2 linked regions of the Asanoa ferruginea genome follow. The protein of the gene in region 1 interacts with the protein of each later gene in a pairwise test. Links are inferred from orthologs where the notes say so. Each region holds a gene or a part of one and is shown in the gene's direction. Other genes may lie near its edges. The genes, in order: DFJ67_RS23440 and rsfS.

Evidence for each region.
Region 2: the proteins of DFJ67_RS23440 (region 1) and rsfS interact in binary tests that used the Escherichia coli proteins (3 or more experiments, as listed by UniProt). The link is inferred for Asanoa ferruginea from one-to-one orthologs.

The regions. Positions count from the first base shown.
Region 1 is NZ_QUMQ01000001.1:4,969,209-4,978,574, reverse strand. The notes cover bases 1,473-4,472. They hold DFJ67_RS23440 (ATP-binding protein), read left to right. Parts: upstream 1,473-2,441; coding sequence 2,442-3,503; downstream 3,504-4,472. Other genes in these bases: DFJ67_RS23435 (DUF5682 family protein), read left to right, coding at 3,496-4,472; DFJ67_RS23445 (SWIM zinc finger family protein), read left to right, coding at 1,473-2,445. Also shown: more of DFJ67_RS23445, read left to right, coding at 1-1,472; more of DFJ67_RS23435, read left to right, coding at 4,473-5,850; DFJ67_RS23430 (VWA domain-containing protein), read left to right, coding at 5,840-7,027; DFJ67_RS23425 (YbaB/EbfC family nucleoid-associated protein), read left to right, coding at 7,123-7,884; DFJ67_RS23420 (hypothetical protein), read left to right, coding at 7,887-8,144; DFJ67_RS23415 (MBL fold metallo-hydrolase), read right to left, coding at 8,380-9,189; DFJ67_RS23410 (urease subunit gamma), read left to right, coding at 9,336-9,366.
Region 2 is NZ_QUMQ01000001.1:217,271-226,331, reverse strand. The notes cover bases 2,413-5,107. They hold rsfS (ribosome silencing factor), read left to right. Parts: upstream 2,413-3,397; coding sequence 3,398-3,817; downstream 3,818-5,107. Other genes in these bases: DFJ67_RS01045 (galactose oxidase family protein), read left to right, coding at 4,599-5,107; DFJ67_RS01050 (histidine phosphatase family protein), read left to right, coding at 3,814-4,437; nadD (nicotinate-nucleotide adenylyltransferase), read left to right, coding at 2,712-3,320; pepN (aminopeptidase N), read left to right, coding at 2,413-2,693. In the rest of the region: DFJ67_RS01070 (DUF397 domain-containing protein), read right to left, coding at 1-107; more of pepN, read left to right, coding at 210-2,412; more of DFJ67_RS01045, read left to right, coding at 5,108-7,148; DFJ67_RS01040 (DegV family protein), read left to right, coding at 7,205-8,047; DFJ67_RS01035 (helix-hairpin-helix domain-containing protein), read left to right, coding at 8,312-9,061. UniProt on the Escherichia coli protein: Functions as a ribosomal silencing factor. Interacts with ribosomal protein uL14 (rplN), blocking formation of intersubunit bridge B8.

The DNA.
Region 1 (9,366 bases):
GCGGCGTCCGAGCAGGCCGGCTACCAGCCGTTCCAGACCATGGCGGCCCGCCTCGTCGACGCGCAGGCGCCGAGCATCGCCGGCGCGGTCCGCCGCCTCGGCTGGGTGATCGGCGTCGGCGCCAACTGGGCCGACCGACTGCTCGGCGAGTTCGCGATGCTGCGTCTCCTGATCGTCGCCCACGGCCGCCTCCCGGCGCTGCCGGCGGGCCTGGCCGCGACGGTCCGGTCCCGGGTCGGCTACCCGGTCGCGGCCGACGACGTGCTGGCCGAGCCCGAGATCCGCGACCGGTGGGAGGTGCTGGGCCGCATCGACACCGCCGACGACCGGCTGACCAGCCGCCGCACCTGGCTGCGCGGCCAAGAGTCCGGCCGGTTCGCGCTGGTCCTGACCTTCGCGCCGGTCGGCCAGACCCTGCCGGCCGACCTCGAGCCCGGCACCGCGGTCGACGCGGGCCTCTGCTTCTACCCCGCGGCGGTGCCCCGGCGCGCTCTGGTCAAGGCCCGCTACGGCGAGCCGGTCCGCACGGGCGACGCCCCGACCGGCGCGCTGCCGGTGCGCGACGCGGTCGCCGAGCACGCCCGCGCGGTCGCCGCCGAGCCCTGGCGCGAGTCCACCCCGATGCTCCTGTCCGACGTCGCACCGACCGAAGACGGCGCCCTGCTCGTCGATCCGGCCGGCGACGCCGTCGCCCTGCACCCCGACGACGACCGCCCCTGGTGGCTGGTGGCGGCGGCAGGCGCCCGCCCGGTCGTGGTCGCCGGCGAATACGGGCACGGCGGCTTCCGACCCCTCGCTGCCTGGCCCGATGGCCGCCACGTCCCGGCGGCTCCCAGCGACCCCCGCGTCGCGCTGGGCGGCCCGCCGGAGCTGCCGGCCGACCTGTTGTCGGCCGCCCTGGTCGGCACGGCTCGACGCCCGTGGTCCGCCGACCACCTCGACCTGGCCGACGGCCAGCGCCTCTCCCTCACGGTCTCCCCCAACCTGCACGACTCCGACCCAGCGACCGCGTCCGAAGAGCTGAGCGCGGGCGCTCGGGCACTGCTCGAAGCGGCCGCGGTGGCGCTCACCTACCGGCGGGCCGGCGAGACACCGCAGGCCGGGCGGCCGACGATCGCACCGGCGCCCGACGAGAGCCGCCCGGTCGTGCCGGAGCCGGCCGCCGAGCGGCTCGACCTCCTGCTCACCGACGGCGCGACCGGCTGGGGCGGCCCGGCACAACGGGCGGTGCTGGGCCAATGGCTGGTCGAGGCGGGCCGGCGCCGCCTGCTCGTCCCACCCGAGACGCTGCCGATCCTGCTCGATCTCGGGCGCCGCGACACCGCACTGCGGCCGGCCCTCGGCGCGGTCGCCGGGCGCCGCGGCCACTGGCTGGCCCAGCGGCAGTCCGACTGGCGCTACTTCCGCGACGTGGGCGGTGAGGTCGTCGACACCGACCCCCACGACTGGCTGACGGGCACCCCGGGCGAGCGACTCGCCTACCTGGTGGCGCTGCGGTCCACCGACCCCGCCAAGGGTCTGGAGTTGCTGACGGAGGCGTTCGACGGCGAGCCCCCGCACGATCGCGTCGTGCTGCTCGGCGCCCTCGAAACCGGTCTGGCCCTGCGCGACGAGACGCTGATCGAGCACGCGCTCGACGACCGGCGGCGCGAGATCCGGCAGGTCGCGGCCGACCTGCTCCGCAAGCTCCCAGGCTCCGCGCTGGGCCGCCGGATGGCCGAGCGCACCGCCGCGAGCGTCCACTTCGCCGACGGCGGCCTGACGGTCACCGCGCCGGCGAGCATCGACGCCACGATGCTCCGCGACGACGTCGACCCGTCACCGCCCCGCGGCGTCGGCCTCGGCTCCTGGCTGCTCGAAGAGATCGTCTCGGCCACGCCGCTGGCGTTCTGGTCCACGCTCACCGGCCGCGACCCGGCCGGCGTGCTCGCGCTGCCGGTCGCCGACGGATGGCAACCCGTCCTGCTCCGCGGGCTGGCCCGGGCCACCGCGGCACAGCGCGACCCGGCGTGGGCGGCCGCCCTTCTCGACCTCGTCGACAGCGGCTCGGCAGCATCGGCCGACGACGGCCTCGGCGAGCGACTGACGTGGCCGCTGCTCGAGGTGCTCCCAGGTGGCGAACGCGGGCGCCGGGTCGCGGCCGCGCTGCGCCGCGACACCGCCGCCGGCATCCGGCTGCTGCACTTCTGCGCCGACGACTGGTCCGACGAGCTGGCGTCGGCGGCGCTGCGCGCGATGGCCGTGCTGGCGCCCGACAACGCCTGGCAGCTCTCCGAGCTGTGTCGACTCGCGATGCCGGCCATGCCGACGTCGTTCGTCGGCCGCGTCGAGGCGCTCGTCCGGTCCCTCGACGGCCTGCCCGAGGGCCGCCGCTCAGCCCGCTACCTCGCCCAGCTCGCCGCCGTGCTCGGCTTCCGCCACGACATGATCGAGGAGTTCGCATGACCGCCCTGCGCCCGCACGCGGAACAGTTCTACGCGGAAGAGCTGTCCGCGCTGGCCGCCGACGACGACCGCTCCCGCCCGCCGGGCTGGCGGCTGTCGCCGCAGGCGGTGGTCACCTACCTGCTGGGCGACGGCGGGAAGATCTCCCCTAAATACGTCGGCTCCCGCCGGCTGATGGAGGTCGCGGTCGCCACCCTCGCCACCGACCGGGCGCTGCTCCTGCTCGGCGTGCCCGGCACGGCCAAGACCTGGGTCTCCGAGCACCTCGCGGCGGCCATCTCGGGCGACTCGACGCTGCTGGTCCAGGGCACGGCTGGCACGCCGGAAGAGGCGATCCGCTACGGCTGGAACTACGCGCGGCTGCTCTCCGAGGGCCCGTCGCCGGCAGCGCTGGTCCCGAGCCCGGTGCTGCGCGCGATGGAAACCGGCGCGATCGCCCGCGTCGAAGAGCTCACCCGGGTCCCGTCCGACGTCCAGGACGCCCTGATCACCATCCTGTCCGAGAAGACGCTGCCGGTTCCGGAGCTCAACACCGAGGTCCAGGCCCAACGCGGCTTCAACGTCATCGCGACGGCCAACGACCGCGACCGCGGCGTCAACGAGCTGTCCAGCGCGCTCCGGCGCCGGTTCAACACCGTCGTCCTCCCGGTGCCCGCGACGGTCGACGAAGAGGTCGACATCGTCACCCGGCGCGTGGCCCAACTCGGCCGCTCCCTCGAGCTGCCCGAGACGACCACCGCCCTCGAAGAGATCCGCCGCGTCGTGACGGTCTTCCGCGAGCTGCGCGGCGGCCAGACCGACGACGGCCGCACCAAGCTCAAGTCTCCTACCGGCACCATGTCGACGGCGGAGGCCATCTCGGTGGTCACCAACGGCATCGCGCTCGCGGCCCACTTCGGCGACGGCGTCCTGCGCGCGGGCGACATCGCCTCCGGCATCCTCGGCGCGGTGGTCAAGGACCCGGTCTCCGACCGCGTGGTGTGGCGCGAATACCTGGAGACCGTCGTCCGCGAGCGCCCCGGCTGGGCCGACTTCTACCGTGCCGCCCGCGATGCCTGAGCGCTACTACGGCATCCGCCACCACGGGCCCGGCTCCGCCCGTGCGGTGATCCGCGCGCTGGAAGAGCAGCGCCCCGACATCCTCCTGGTCGAAGGGCCACCCGAGGCCGACGAACTGATCCCCTGGATGGCCGACGACCGCCTACAGCCCCCGGTCGCGCTGCTGGGCTACGCCGCCGACAACCCGCGCCGCGCCGCCTTCTGGCCGTTCGCGGTTTTCTCGCCGGAATGGCAGGCAATCCGCTGGGCCGTGGCCAACAACGTCCCGGTCCGCTTCTTCGACCTACCTTTCGCCCACCGCCTGACCTCGCGCAAACCCAGCACCGACCCACCGCCCGAAACACCCGGCGCCGAACCCACGCCGCAAGGACCCGGCGCCGAACCGGCGCCGCAAGGGCCTGACGCCGCGCCGGGGGCAGAGCCGGCGCCCGACGAGACCGACCCCTTCGACCTGGCCGACGATGACGGTCCGGCGCCGGGTCCGCCGGAGCCGGTGCTGCGGCCGGTCGACCCGATCGGTGAGTTGGCGGCGGCGGCCGGCTACGACGACCCTGAGCGCTGGTGGGAAGACGTCGTCGAGCACCGCCGGGCACCGGCCTTCGAGGCCATCGAAGAGGCGATGACCGAAGTCCGGAGCGGCGCTCTCGAAGACCCCTACGACCTCTTGCGCGAGGCACACATGCGCACGGTGCTGCGTCAGGAGCGCCGCAGCCACAACGAGATCGTCGTCGTGTGCGGCGCGTGGCACGTGCCCGCGCTGCGGGCGAAGTTCACCGCCGCCCACGACGCCGCCCTGCTCAAGGGTGGCCGGCGCCGGGGGAAGGTGCGGTTCACCTGGGTGCCGTGGACCTACGGGCGGCTGGCGTCGTGGCAGGGCTACGGGGCGGGCGTCAACTCACCGGGCTGGTACCACCACCTCTTCACCACCACCGACGAGGTCGTCCCGCGCTGGCTGGTCGCCGCCGCCGGCGTGCTGCGCGACGAGGGCGTCGACACGTCCTCAGCGCACGTGATCGAGGCGACCCGGCTGGCCGAGGCGCTCGCCACGATGCGCGGGCGGCCGCTGGCCGGCCTGGCCGAGGTCACCGACGCGGCTGCGGCCGTGCTCTGTGAGGGCGACGACCTTCGTCTGCAGTTGATCGGCCGGCGGCTGGTCGTCGGCGAGCGGCTCGGCGAGGTTCCCGACGGGGTGCCGACCGTCCCGCTGGCCCGCGACCTCGAGGCCCGCCAGCGGGCCGCGCGGCTCAAGCCGTCGGCGCTCGACCGGGCGCTCGATCTCGACCTGCGGAAGGACACCGACCTGGCGCGCAGCCATCTGCTGCACCAACTGCGGTGCCTCGACGTGCCGTGGGGCGAGCCCGACGAACGACGCGGCAGCACCGGCACGTTCCGCGAGGAGTGGTCGCTGCGCTGGCAGCCGGAGTTCTCGATCCGGCTGGTCGAGGCCAGCGGCTACGGCACCACGGTGGTCGCCGCGGCCACCGCCCAGGTCACCGCCGCGGTCGCCAAGGCCACGACGCTCGCCGAGGTCACCGCTCAGTTGGAGACGTGCCTGCTCGCCGACCTTCCCGCGGCACGACCCGCGGTCCTCCGCGCGCTCGACGCCCGCGCCGCGGAAGACGCCGACGTGACCCACCTGATGGCCGCGATCCCCGCGCTGGCTCGCACGGTCCGCTACGGCGACGTGCGGCGCTCCGATGTGGCCGCGGTGGCCGCCGTGGTCCGCGGCCTGTTGGCCCGGGTTTACGCCGCCCTGCCACCGGCCGCCTCCGCGCTGTCCGACGAGGCCGCCACCGCGCTCCGCGACCACATCGACGCCGTCCACACCGCCGTCGCCCTGCTCGGCGACGAGGCCGAACGCACGCGCTGGCTCGACACCCTCACGGCCATCGCAGTGCGTGACGACCTGCACGGCCTGCTGGCGGGCCGCCTCACCCGCCTGCTGCACGACGCCGGCCGGCTGAGCGCCGAGGAGGCCGGCCGACTGCTCGGCCGGGCCCTGACCGCCGGCGTTCCGGCCGCGACCGGTGGGGCGTGGGTCGAGGGTTTCCTCGCCGGCGGCGGCCTGCTCCTGATGCACGACGACGCCCTGCTGTCCCTGGTCGACGACTGGCTGGCGGCGATCCCGCCGGACGCCTTCACCGAAATACTCCCCCTGCTCCGCCGCACGTTCGGCACCTTCGCGACCGGCGAGCGCCGCGGCATCGGCGAACGCGTGGCCGGCGGCGCCACCGCCACCCGCACCACGACGGCCGTCCTCGACCGGGAGACGGCCGACCTCTCCCTCCCGACCTTGAGCGCCCTGCTGGGCAGGCAGATCCAAGGAGGAGCGCGCCATGAGCGTTGACGACGAACGCCGGCGGCGCTGGCGATTGGCGCTCGGCGAGCCGGCCGACGAGTCGCTCGGCCAGCCCAACGGGCGCGACGCCGCCATGGACGCCGCGATGGCGGCGCTCTACGACCGCGGGCCCGGAGGTGAGGGCGGCGGCGAGACCGACGGCAAGAGTCGCGGCGGCAACCTGGCCGCCTCGGCGCCCCGGGTGGCGCGCTGGCTCGGCGACATCCGCGAATACTTCCCGCAGAGCGTCGTCCGGGTGATGCAGACCGACGCGATCGAGCGGCTCAACCTGACCCGGCTGCTGCTCGAGCCCGAGATGCTGTCCGCCGTCGAGCCCGACGTCCACCTCGTCGGCACGCTGCTCTCGCTCAACTCGGTGATGCCCGACAAAACCCGCGACCTGGCCCGCCAGGTGGTCCGCAAAGTGGTCGACGACCTGGAGAAACGGGTCGCGCAGAAGGCCCGCGCCGCGGTCACCGGCGCGCTCAACCGGGCCAGCCGGATCGAACGACCCCGCCACGGCGACATCGACTGGAACCGCACGATCCGCGCCAACCTGCGGCACTACCAGCCCGAATACCGCACGATCGTGCCGGAACGCATGATCGGGTACGGGCGTCGCGGCAACGCCGTGCAACGCGACGTGATCCTCTGCGTCGACCAGTCCGGGTCGATGGCGTCGTCGGTCGTCTACTCCGGGGTGTTCGCCGCCGTGCTCGCCTCGCTGCACACGCTCAAGACGTCGCTGGTCGTCTTCGACACCTCGGTGGTCGACCTGACCGAGCACCTGCACGATCCCGTCGAGGTGCTGTTCGGCACGCAACTCGGCGGCGGCACCGACATCAACCGGGCCATCGCCTACAGCCAGCGGCTCGTCACCCGGCCCCGGGAAACCATCTTCGTGCTGGTCAGCGACCTTTACGAGGGCGGCGTCCGGGCCGAGATGCTCAAGCGGGTCGGCGACCTGGTCGGCGCCGGGGTGCAGGTGGTGGCGCTGCTGGCGCTCTCCGACGACGGGGCGCCGAGCTACGACCACGACAACGCGGCCGCGCTCGCGTCGCTCGGTGTGCCCGCGTTCGCCTGCACGCCAGACGTTTTCCCGGAACTGATGGCCGCCGCGATTCAGCGGCACGACCTGCGCGCATTCGCGGAACGGGAGGCGACACGGGGCGCACATGGAAGCTGAACAACCGTCACGATCGGTGCTACTGTCCGTGCCATCTGGGTAGCCGCCTCGGGCTCAGCGGGCTGCCCTTCCGGCGCACGCGGAATGGGGGTCTGATGGGCGCCTTCGACGCCACACCGAAGCCGCTACCACCGGCGGAGCTCAAAGAGACGGTCGACGCCCTGCGCGAAGCGGTGGCCGCCGCGACGGCGACGGTCTCCACCTCCGACGGTGCGGTCGAGGTCACCGCCGGCCCCGGCAACGCGATCGTCGGGCTGGGCTTCGGCCGGGCCGCCTACCGCTACACCCCGGAGCGGCTCGGCGCGCTGGTGGTCGAGACGGCCCGCCACGCGAGCGCCGAAGCGACCGGCACGATGACCGAGACGATCCGCACCAGCCGGCGCAGCCGGGCCGAGCTGCCCGATCCCCTCGGCCGCGGCGGGTTGCCCGGCTCCGAGCGGTCGAAGCTCGATCACGTGCCGTCCAACGGTGCCGTCGACAGCGACGGCCGGCGCACCGACGAGGTGCTGCGCCGGGTCGGCGAGGAATCACCCCGACAGCCGCAGGGGTACGCCCAACTGCGCGCCGAGCTCACCGGCCTGACCGCGACCGCGCGCTCCGACGACGGCGGCGTGGCCGCGCAGGTGCGCGCGGGCGGCGAGCTGATGTCGGTGCACATCGGCACAGACCAATACCAACACGACCCGGCGACGCTGGCCGGCATCGTGCACACCACCGTGATGACCGCGACCGCGCGGGCCGCCATGTTGATGGCCGAGCGGGTGCAGCAGCTCACCGGCCAGCGCCCCGGCACCCGGTCGCGCACTGTCAGACACCAGGACCGGCCCGCCGAGCCGGACGACCAGCACCCGAGCTGAGCTTGGCCCCCACCGATGACGCGAAGCCTGAGCGGGTAGTCGCCCGCCGCGTCCGCTCGCGGTTGCCCACGACCGCCGCGGTGCTGGCGGCGATCAGCATCACCCTGGCGGCACTGCTGCTCGTCTTCGCGGTCCTCGTCGGCACCGGCGTCGACGCCGGACCAGCCCTCGCGATCGGCGCGGCAATCGGAATCGTCGCGGGAACGACGTTCTACCTCATCTGGCGCCGCCGCGCCCCGCAACGCCGCCGCACACGCTGACCCCATACGCGTGCCGAACCCGGCGACCCCGCGCACGGAATGAGGACCAGCAGGAGGCCGACTTCGACGACCGCTTGCGCAGAACGCGGACCGACCAGTAGGCCGAACCCGGAGACCTCCCGCGCAGAACGAGGACCAGCCAGCAGGCCGAACCCGACGACCTCCCCCGCAGAGCGCGGGCCAGCCGCGAGGCCGAGCCCGGGCGACCGCCCGCGGAGCGCGGACCGGCCAGGAGTCAGCGGCCGACGTGGGCCAGATACCGGTCCGCGGACCGGCGGACGCGGTCCTTCGCCCCGCCGGCCACGACCCGACCCCACCAACCGCCGTACACCGTGTCATAGGGTAGTGGGTCCACAAGGGACACTGCTCGGACGATGGTGTCGGGGTGCTCCGGGATCAGGTTGGGGTAGCTGTACATGAAGCTCACCCAGCGCCGGTCCATGACGACCGTGAAGATGTCGCCGGTGCAGAGGGCGCCCTTGCCGTCGATGCCCGGCCAGTGCAGGACGGTGCCGCCCGGGAAGTGGATGCCGCAGTTGACCAGTGTGCGATCGGGCAGGATCTCGCGCTGGTCGCCCGACCACAGCACGACGTTGCCCGACCGCGGCACCCAGCTCGCGTCGGCCTCGTGCACGTAGATGGGTATGTCGCCGAACGCCCGGCTCCACTCCACCATCGAGCCGTAGAAGTGTGGGTGGGAAAGGGCGATCGCGGCCAGGCCGCCTTGGGCGCGCACCGCCGCGACCGTCTCGTCGTCCACATAGGGCACGCAGTCGAACATCACGTTGCCGCCCGGGCCGGGCACGATCAGGGCTCGCTGTCCAATGCCGACACTCGGCTCGACGCCGATGCCCCACAGGCCGCGCGACTCCTCGCGGACCACGCCCCGATGGCCCTCGGCGTGCAGTTCGGTGATCGACACCCACCGCTGGCCGCCCCAGCCCACGTACTGCCGCTCATCCGCGCATACCGGACAGACCATGCGGCTGGCGTCGGGTTCACGCTGAACGCCACAGGTGCGGCAGATCGGATGGTGACGGTCCATTTCTCGAAGCGTACGACCTGATCTAGGACTGATCGACGGAGGGCGTCTTGCGCGTGCCGTGCGCGTCGCGGCGTAACTGGTGCGTAACGTTCTGGTGGCACGATCGCGGCTCGCGGTGCGGTCGTTCGTACCCGTGGAGGTGAGCCTTGTTTCTGAGCCAGCACGAGCAAGAACGCC
Region 2 (9,061 bases), 4.8 Mb from region 1 along the record:
TCGTCGACGAACGCGACCTCGACCGCGCCGTGCTCGGCGGGCTCTTCGCCGACCCGCTGCCAAATGGCGCGCGACAGGTCGAAGTCTCCCTTGGGATGGTGTGCCATCGCGCTGCTCCTCGAATGCTCAAGCCGCGGGGGCGGACCGTCAGGCTATACCGCTTCGCGGGTGGGTCGACCTGTCCACTCCACTTCGTGCACGATAGGCGGATGCGCAGCCTGACCCAGAGGGAGGCGACCGACCGGGCCGCCGCGATCACCGTCGAGTCCTACGAGATCGATCTCGACGTCACCACCGCCGACCACTTCCGGTCGATGACCACCATCCGGTTCGGTGCTGCGCATCCCGGCTCGACCACGTTCGTCGAGGTCAAGCCCGTGCGCCTGCACGCGGTGTCGTTCAACGGCGCGCCACTCGACCCGGCCGCGCTCGACGGCAACCGGCTGGCCCTGGCCGACCTGCGCGCCGACAACGTGCTCACCGTCGAGGCCGACATGGCCTACTCCAACAGCTCCGAGGGGCTGCACCGGTTCGTCGACCCGGCCGACGGCGCCGTCTACCTGCACGCGACGTCCTTTCTCGACGAGGCGCAGCGCATCTTCGCCTGCTTCGACCAGCCCGACCTCAAGGCCCCGGTCACCATGCGGGTCACCGCGCCGGCCGACTGGGTGGTCGCGGCCAACGCCGCGGTCGCGTCGTCGACAGTGGTCGGTGACACGAGAACGTGGGCTTTCGCGACCAGCAAACCGCTGGCGACCTACTTCGTCACGGTGATCGCCGGGCCCTACCACGTCGTCGAGTCCACACACGACGGTCTGCCGCTGGCCGTCTATTGCCGGGCCTCGGTGGCGCAACACCTCGACAAGGACGCCGACGAGATCTTCGAGATCACCCGGCAGTGCCTCGACCGGTTCCACGAGCTCTTCGGCTTCCGCTACCCGTTCGGCAAATACGACCAGGCGTTCGTGCCCGAGTTCAACGCCGGCGCGATGGAAAACCCCGGCCTCGTGGTGATCCGTGACGACTACGTCTTCCGGTCGGCGGTCACCGACTCCGAGCGCGAGTTGCGCGCCATCACGATCGCGCACGAGATGGCACACATGTGGTTCGGCGACCTGGTCACCATGCGCTGGTGGGACGACCTGTGGCTCAACGAGTCGTTCGCCGAATACATGGGCACCCGGGTGCTGGCCGAGGCGACCCGGTTCCGCGACTCGTGGACCACGTTCGGCATGCGGCGCAAGGGTTGGGGTTACGAGACCGATCAGCGACCGTCGACCCACCCGGTGGCGCCCACCAGCGTTCCCGACTCGGCCGACGCGTTGGTCAACTTCGACGGCATCTCCTACGCGAAGGGCGCCTCAGCGCTGCGCCAACTCGTCGCCTGGGTCGGCGACGAGGCGTTCCTGGCCGGCATCCAGGCCCATTTCGCCGCGCACGCGTTCGGCAACGCGACGCTCGCCGACCTGCTCGGCGCGCTGACCACCGCGAGCGGCCGCGACCTGTCCACCTGGGCGGAGCTCTGGTTGCGCCGGGCCGGCGTCAACACGCTGCGGGTCTCGGTCGAGGGCGGCTACGACAGCGCCGCGGTGCTCCAGTCGGGCGACGTCCTGCGCCCGCACCGGGTCGCCTTCGGCCTTTACGACCGGGCCGACGGGGTGACCACGCTGCGGCGCCGGGTCGAGCTCGACGTCGACGGTCCGCGCACCGAGGTCACCGAGCTGCGTGGCGAGTCACCCGCCGACCTGCTGTTGCTCAACGACGGCGACCTGACCTTCGCCAAGATCAGGCTCGACCAGGCGTCCGCCGCGGCGGTGCCACACGTGCTTCCCACCCTGCGCGACCCGCTCACCCGCGCGGTGGTCTGGACCTCAACCATTGATGGCGTACGCGACGCGGAGCGCCCCGTCGTCGACCTCGTCGACCTGCTGGTGGCCGCCCTCCCGGCGGAGACCGAGGTGATCGTCGTCGAAGACGCGCTGCTCCAGGCCCGCAACCTGATCGACCGCTACCTGCCGCCGGCCGAGCGTTCGGCGGCGCTGGCCCGGGTCGCCGCGGTGTGCGAGACCCTGGTCGGCATGCCCGGCGCCGGTGCCTCGCGCCGCCTGGCCGCGATGCGCGCGCTGGTCGGCGCCAGCGTCGACGCGCCGCGGCTGCTGGGCTGGCTCGACGGCGCCGGCATCCCCGACGGCATCCAGGTCGACGAGGAGCTGCGTTGGCGGATCGTCTACCGGCTCGCGGTGCTGGGCGCGGTCGACGGCGACCGGATCACGGCGGAGTTGGCCGCCGACCGCAGCGCCTCGGGGGAGGAGTGGGCCGCCCGGGCCCAGGCCGCCCGCCCCGACGCGGCGGCGAAGGCGGCCGCCTGGGAAGCCGTGATCAACGACGACCGGCTGTCCAACCGACTGGTCGAGGCCAACGGGCGAGGGCTCTTCCAGCCCGAGCAGATCGAGCTGACCGCGCCCTATGTCGCGCGCTACTTCGACGAGATGCCGGCGGCCTCGCGACGGCGCACCCCCTATGCCGCCGAGCGCCTCGCCGGCCTGGCGTTTCCCCGCTACGCGGTCGAGCAGCGCACCCGGGATCTGGCCGCGGCGATGCTCGCCCGTGACGACCTGCCGCCCGTCCTGCGCCGGGCGGTGATCGACAACGACGATGACCTTCGTCTCGCTCTGGCTGCCCGGGCGAAGTGACGGGCATACGATCCGGTGATGAACGGTGACGACGATCTCGGCGTACGCCGGATCGGGATCATGGGTGGCACTTTCGACCCGATCCACCACGGCCACCTGATCGCGGCCAGCGAAGTCGCGGACAATTTCGCCCTCGACGAGGTCGTCTTCGTCCCGACGGGGCGCCCGTGGCAGAAAGAGGCGCGCGAGGTCTCGCCGGCTGAGGACCGCTACCTGATGACCGTGATCGCGACGGCCTCCAACCCGCGGTTCCACGTCAGCCGGGTCGACATCGACCGCGACGGCCCCACCTACACCGTCGACACCCTGCGTGACATCCGTTCCATGTACGGGCCGAAGACGCAACTCTTCTTCATCACCGGTGCCGACGCGCTGGAGCGCATCCTGTCGTGGAAAGACACCGACCAGATGTTCGAGTTGGCGCATTTCGTCGCGGTCACCCGCCCCGGCTTCACCCTGAGCAAGGCCCATCTGCCGGCTGACGCCGTATCGATGATCCAGGTTCCCGCGATGGCGATCTCGTCCACCGACTGCCGCACGCGGGTCGCGTCCGGCAAACCCGTCTGGTACCTGGTGCCCGACGGCGTGGTCCAATACATTGCGAAACGTCACCTTTACCGAGCGTGATTTCGCCTCTGCTGACCGCTGGCCACCGTGCGGCATGTGAGAGGCTTGTAGGGAATGCCGTCGACCAGAGGAGAACGGTGACCGCTTCCGACCGCACGCGCGAGCTGGCGCTCGCCGCCGCGCAGGCCGCAGCCGACAAGAAGGCGCAAGACATCGTCATCATCGACGTCGCCGAGCAATTGGTGATCACCGATGCCTTCCTGATCGCGTCCGCGCCCAACGAGCGGCAGGTCCTCGCCATCGTCGATGCGATCGAGGAGGCACTGCTCAAGCTGCCCGAGAAGGCCAAGCCCGTCCGCCGCGAAGGCGAGCGCGCCGGCCGCTGGGTGCTGCTCGACTACGTCGACCTGGTGGTGCACGTCCAGCACACCGAGGAGCGCGAGTTCTACTCGCTCGACCGGTTGTGGAAAGACTGCCCGGTGATCCCGTTCGTCGACCGTGATCTGGTGCCCGCGGCCCCCGCCGCCACCGGTGGCGAGGCGAGCCCGGCCGAATGACCAGACTGCTCGTCTGGCGGCACGGCAACACCGACTACAACGCGGGCGGCCGCGTCCAAGGCCAGACCGACGCGCCGCTCAACGCGCGTGGCCGGGACCAGGCTGCGGCCGCCGCCGCGCTGCTCGCCGCCTACCAGCCCGACGCGCTGGTCAGCAGTGACCTTTCCCGGGCGTACGACACAGCTTCTGCTCTCGCGTCCTTGACCGGTCTTTCGGTTTCGGTCGACACCCGCCTGCGCGAACGCCATTTCGGCGAGTGGCAGGGCATGCTGCTGTCCGACATCAAGACCGGGCACCCCGCTGAATACGCCCGCTGGCGGGCCGGCGACCCGTCGCCCGGTTGCGGCATCGAGAGCCTCGACGACCTGTCCAAGCGGGTGCTCGAAGCGCTCCAGGACGCCGCGGCCCTGGCGCCCGGCGGCACCGTGGTGGTGACCACCCACGGCGGCGCGGCCCGGCAGGGTTGCGGTGCGCTGCTCGGCTGGCCCAACGAGGCGACCCGCACGCTCGGCTCGCTGAGCAACTGCCACTGGACCGAGTTGCGCGACCGCACCCCGCGGGTCGGCGGCACGGGCTGGCAGTTGATGGCACACAACCGGGGCGTTCTCGGCCAAAGCTGAGCCGTTCTCACGAAAGTCGGATTTGTGAGGCGATTCGGGCGCCGCGAATTCGGGTGCCCGTTTTCGGCACTTTCGGCTGATGGTAACGATCTTGCCCGGTGGGAGCCTTATGCACCAACCCAGTTACTGGGAGTTATTCGGCGTGTGACGGGGTGTCGCCGATGGAAACTTTCAAACGTCCGTTCGCCCGCAGGCTGGTTCCGATCGGGGTCCTTCTGGTCGGTCTGATCGTGGTGCCGATGCCTGGCTATGCCCGCGATCCGGCTCCGGTCCGGCCTGCCTCGGGTGTCGACCCGCATGCCGCCCACCGCGTCGCGGCGGAGCCGACCCCCGGGCCCTCGATGCCCGGAATGGTGATGAGCGAACCACCCGCCGAGGCATACGTCGCCCGCGCCGCACCGCTGCCCGCGACCGGCTGGGTCGCCACCGCCAGCGACCAGCAGGGGACCTTCCCCGCCGGCAACGTGCTCGACCGCAAGCCGGCGACGATCTGGCATTCGCGCTTCACCGCGCCGGCCACGCCGCTGCCGCACAGCATCACGATCGACATGCGCGGCGCCACCAGCATCAAGGGGCTGACCTATCAGGGTCGGCAGGACGGCTCGAAGAACGGCAACGTGGGGCGCTACTCCATTTCGGTCAGCAACAACGGGACGGCGTGGGGCTCGCCGGTGACGACCGGCACGTGGGGCGACACGACGACGGTGAAGACCGCCGTCTTCGCGACCGTCAGCGCGCGCTACCTCCGGCTGACCGCGCTGACCGAGGCGGGCAACCGCGGGCCGTGGTCCTCGGCAGCCGAGCTAACCGTGATCGGCACGCCCGCCGTCGGGCCCGCGCTGCCCCGGGCCGGCTGGACCGCGAGCGCCGGCGACCAGGCGGTGGCCTACCCCGCAGGCAACGTGCTCGACGGCAACGCCACGACGATCTGGCACTCCCTGTTCTCGCCGGCCGTGCCGCTGCCGCACGCCATCACCATCGACATGAAGGCCACCAGGCGCATCGGCGGCCTGACCTACCTCCCGCGCGCCGACGCGTCGAGCAACGGCAACGTGGGCCGCTACTCCGTTTCGGTCAGCGTCGACGGCACCACCTGGCAGACGCCGATCGCCAACGCCGCCTGGCCCGACGACAAGAGCGCGAAGACCGTCGCCTTCGCCGCGGTCGACGCCCGCTACGTGCGACTGACCGCGACCACCGAGGCCGGCAACCGAGGCCCGTGGTCGTCGGCGTCCGAGGTCGAGGTGCACGGCTCGGCACCGGCTGCGGGCGTCGGCGGCCGGTGGGGCCCGCCGATCGGCTTCCCCGCCGTACCCGTGACCGCTGTCCTGCTGCCCAACAACAAGCTGCTCACCTTCGCCGCGAACACCGACCGGAGCTTCGACAAGGTCGCCGCCACGACGATCGTGTCCATCCTGGACCTGGCCACCGGCCTGGTCAGCGCGCCGTCGACCATCAACACCCAGCACCAGATGTTCTGCAGCGGGCTGGCCATCCTGGCCGACGGCCGGGTGCTCATCAACGGCGGCAGCACCAACGGCGCGACCACCATCTACAACCCGGCGAACAACACCTGGACCAAGGGGCCGCGGATGCAGATCCCGCGCGCCTACCACAGCAGCACGCTGCTCTCCGACCGGCGGGTTTTCGCCATCGGCGGTTCCTGGTTCGACTCCGCCGGCGGCAAGAACGGCGAGGTCTTCACACCGAGCGGCACGACGGGTACGTGGGCGAAGCTGACCGGCGTGCCGGCGACCAAGGTCCTCACCGCCGACCCGGGCGGGGTCTTCCGCGCCGACAACCACACGTGGCTGTTCGCCATCTCGGGCGGCGCGGTCTTCCAGGCGGGCCCGAGCAGGCAGATGAACTGGATCACGACGAGTGGGGCCGGCACCATCGTGGGCGCCGGCAACCGGGCCGACAGCGCCGACGCGATGAACGGCAGCGCGGTCATGTATGACGTCGGCCGGATCCTGACCTTCGGCGGTGCCACGGCCTACCAGGACGTCGGCACGGTCAAGAACGTCCAGGCCACCCGGCGGGCCTACACCGTTGACATCCGGGCCGGGCGCGGCCAGCCGGTCGTCACGAGCAGGGTCGGGGATCTGGCGTACGCACGTGCGTACACCAATGGCGTGGTCCTTCCGGACGGCAGCGTGCTGGCGCTCGGCGGCCAGCAGCACCCGCAGTCGTTCACCGACACCGGCGCCGCGCTGAGCCCGGAGCTGTGGAATCCGGAGACCGGCGAGTTCAGCCTGATGGCGCCGGAGGCGGAGCCGCGCACCTACCACGGCGTGGCGCTGCTGCTGCCCGACGGCCGGGTGTTCTCGGGCGGCGGCGGGCTCTGCGGCAACTGCGCAACCAACCACGCCAACGGCCAGATCTTCACGCCGCCCTACCTGCTGAATTCGGACGGGTCCGGACGGACCCGGCCGACGATCACCGCGGCGCCCGCGACGGCGCGGCCCGGCGCGACGATCACGGTGACCACGGGTGCGGCGGTTCCGCGGTTCGCGCTCGTGCGCACCTCGGCCGTGACGCACACGGTCAACACCGACCAGCGGCGGATCCCGCTGACTTCCGTCAGCGGCACCTCGCACAGTCTGCGGATCCCGGCCGACACGGGTGTCGTGCTGCCTGGCGACTACCTTCTCTTCGCGCTCGACGCGCACGGCACGCCGAGCGTCGCCAGGTTCATCCGGATCAACTGACGGCTTTCTTCCGGCCATCGCCCGCGTGGTTGGCTGATCTCGGCTACCGTGCCGGCATGTCCGTAGCGGTCGTCACCGACTCCACCTCCTACCTGCCGCCAAACGCGCCGGCGGCGATGTCGGTGGTGCCGTTGACAGTCGTGATCAACGGCGTCGAGGGGTCGGAGGGGGTCGACGTCACGCCGGCCGAGGTAGCCCGCGCGTTGGGCGGCCGGCGGGTCTCGGTGACCACGTCGCGCCCGTCGCCGGCGGCGTTCGCGTCGCTGTATCGCCAGTTGCTGTCCGGCGGGGCTTCTTCCGTGGTGTCAGTGCACCTTTCCGCTCAGCTCTCCGGGACGGTCGAGTCGGCCCGGCTCGCCGCTGCCGAAGTCGGGCCGCAAGTGTCGGTCGTCGACGCCAAGTCGACGGGGATGGGGCTCGGCTTCCCGGCGTTGGCGGCCAGCGCGGCGGCCGCCGCGGGTGGCTCGGCTTCGACGGTGGCCCTGGCGGCGGTCACGGCCGCCTCGCGCACGTCGACGCTGTTCTATGTGGACACGCTGGAGTTCCTCCGTCGCGGCGGCCGGATCAGCGCGGCGTCGGCGCTGCTGGGCACGGCCCTGTCGGTGAAGCCGATCCTGCACATGGTCGACGGCGGGATCGTGCTGCTCGACAAGGTACGCACGGCCAGCCGCGGTCTGGCCCGCCTGGTCGACCTCGCGGTGGAGGCGGCCGGGGATGCCGACGTGGACGTGGCGGTGCACCATCTCGACGGGGCTGAGCGGGCGTCGCAGCTCGCTTCCACGCTTTCCGCGCGGCTCGGGGAGCGCCTTCAGGACCTGTATGTCACGGAGATCGGCGCTGCGGTCGCCGCCCACGTCGGGCCGGGGCTGGCGTCGGTGGTCGTGCACCGGCGGGCGTAGGTCTTTTCCACAGCTTCTTGGTTGTCCACAGGCCGCCGTCGGTCTTGGTGTCGGCGCCTTAACGTCGCCGGCGTGTCTGATGACGAGACGCTCGCCCGCCAGCGCTTGGCACGCCTCAGTGCCGGGCCCGATCCTTATACGGCGCTAACGCGTCCGCTGCGGTCGCCCTTCGAGGGCCTCGACGACCCGGCGACGCTTGCCACGACGTTTCCGCGCTCTTCGTCCCCCGAGGCCCTGGCTTCTTCTGGGCCGCCGCCTTCGCGTCTGCTGGGTGGTGGCGGGCCGTTCGACCCTGAGCCCGGTGGGCCGTTGGCTTCTTCTGGGCCGCCGCCTTCGCGGTTGGTGGGTGGTGGGGGGCCGTTTGATCCTGAGCCTGGCGGATCGTTGGCTTCTTCTGGACCGCCGCCCTCGCGGTTGCTGGGTGGTGCGGGGCCGTTTGACCCTGGGCGGCGGGGGATCAAGGCCCTCGCGGCCGTGGCCGCGGTGGTGGTGTTGGTGGCGGCCTTCTTCGCCTACCGGGCCCGGCCCAAGGTGGAGCCGGTGGCGGCGGTTTCGGCGCCGCCTGTTGTGGATGCCGCGCCTGCGAGCAGCAGCCCCAGCGAGATCGTGGTGGCAGTGGCTGGCAAGGTCCGAAAGCCCGGCCTGGTGCGGTTGCCGGCCGGCGCGCGGGTAGCCGACGCGGTCGAGGCCGCCGGCGGCACGCTGCCCGGGATGGATCTGGCGTCGGTCAACCTCGCCCGCCGCCTCACCGATGGCGAACTGGTGCTGATCGGTGTGACACCGCCGCCGGGGTCGACCGGCGAGTCACCGGGTGCCGGGCCGGTTGCCGGCGGGGCGGGCGGCGGAAAGATCAACCTCAACAGCGCGACGCTGGCTGAGCTCGACAGCCTGCCCGGAGTCGGCCCGGTGCTGGCGCAGCGGATCCTCGACCACCGCACGGCCAAGGGCGGCTTCAAGTCGGTCGGCGACCTGCGCAACGTCGACGGCATCGGCGCCAGCCGGTTCGAGGAGCTC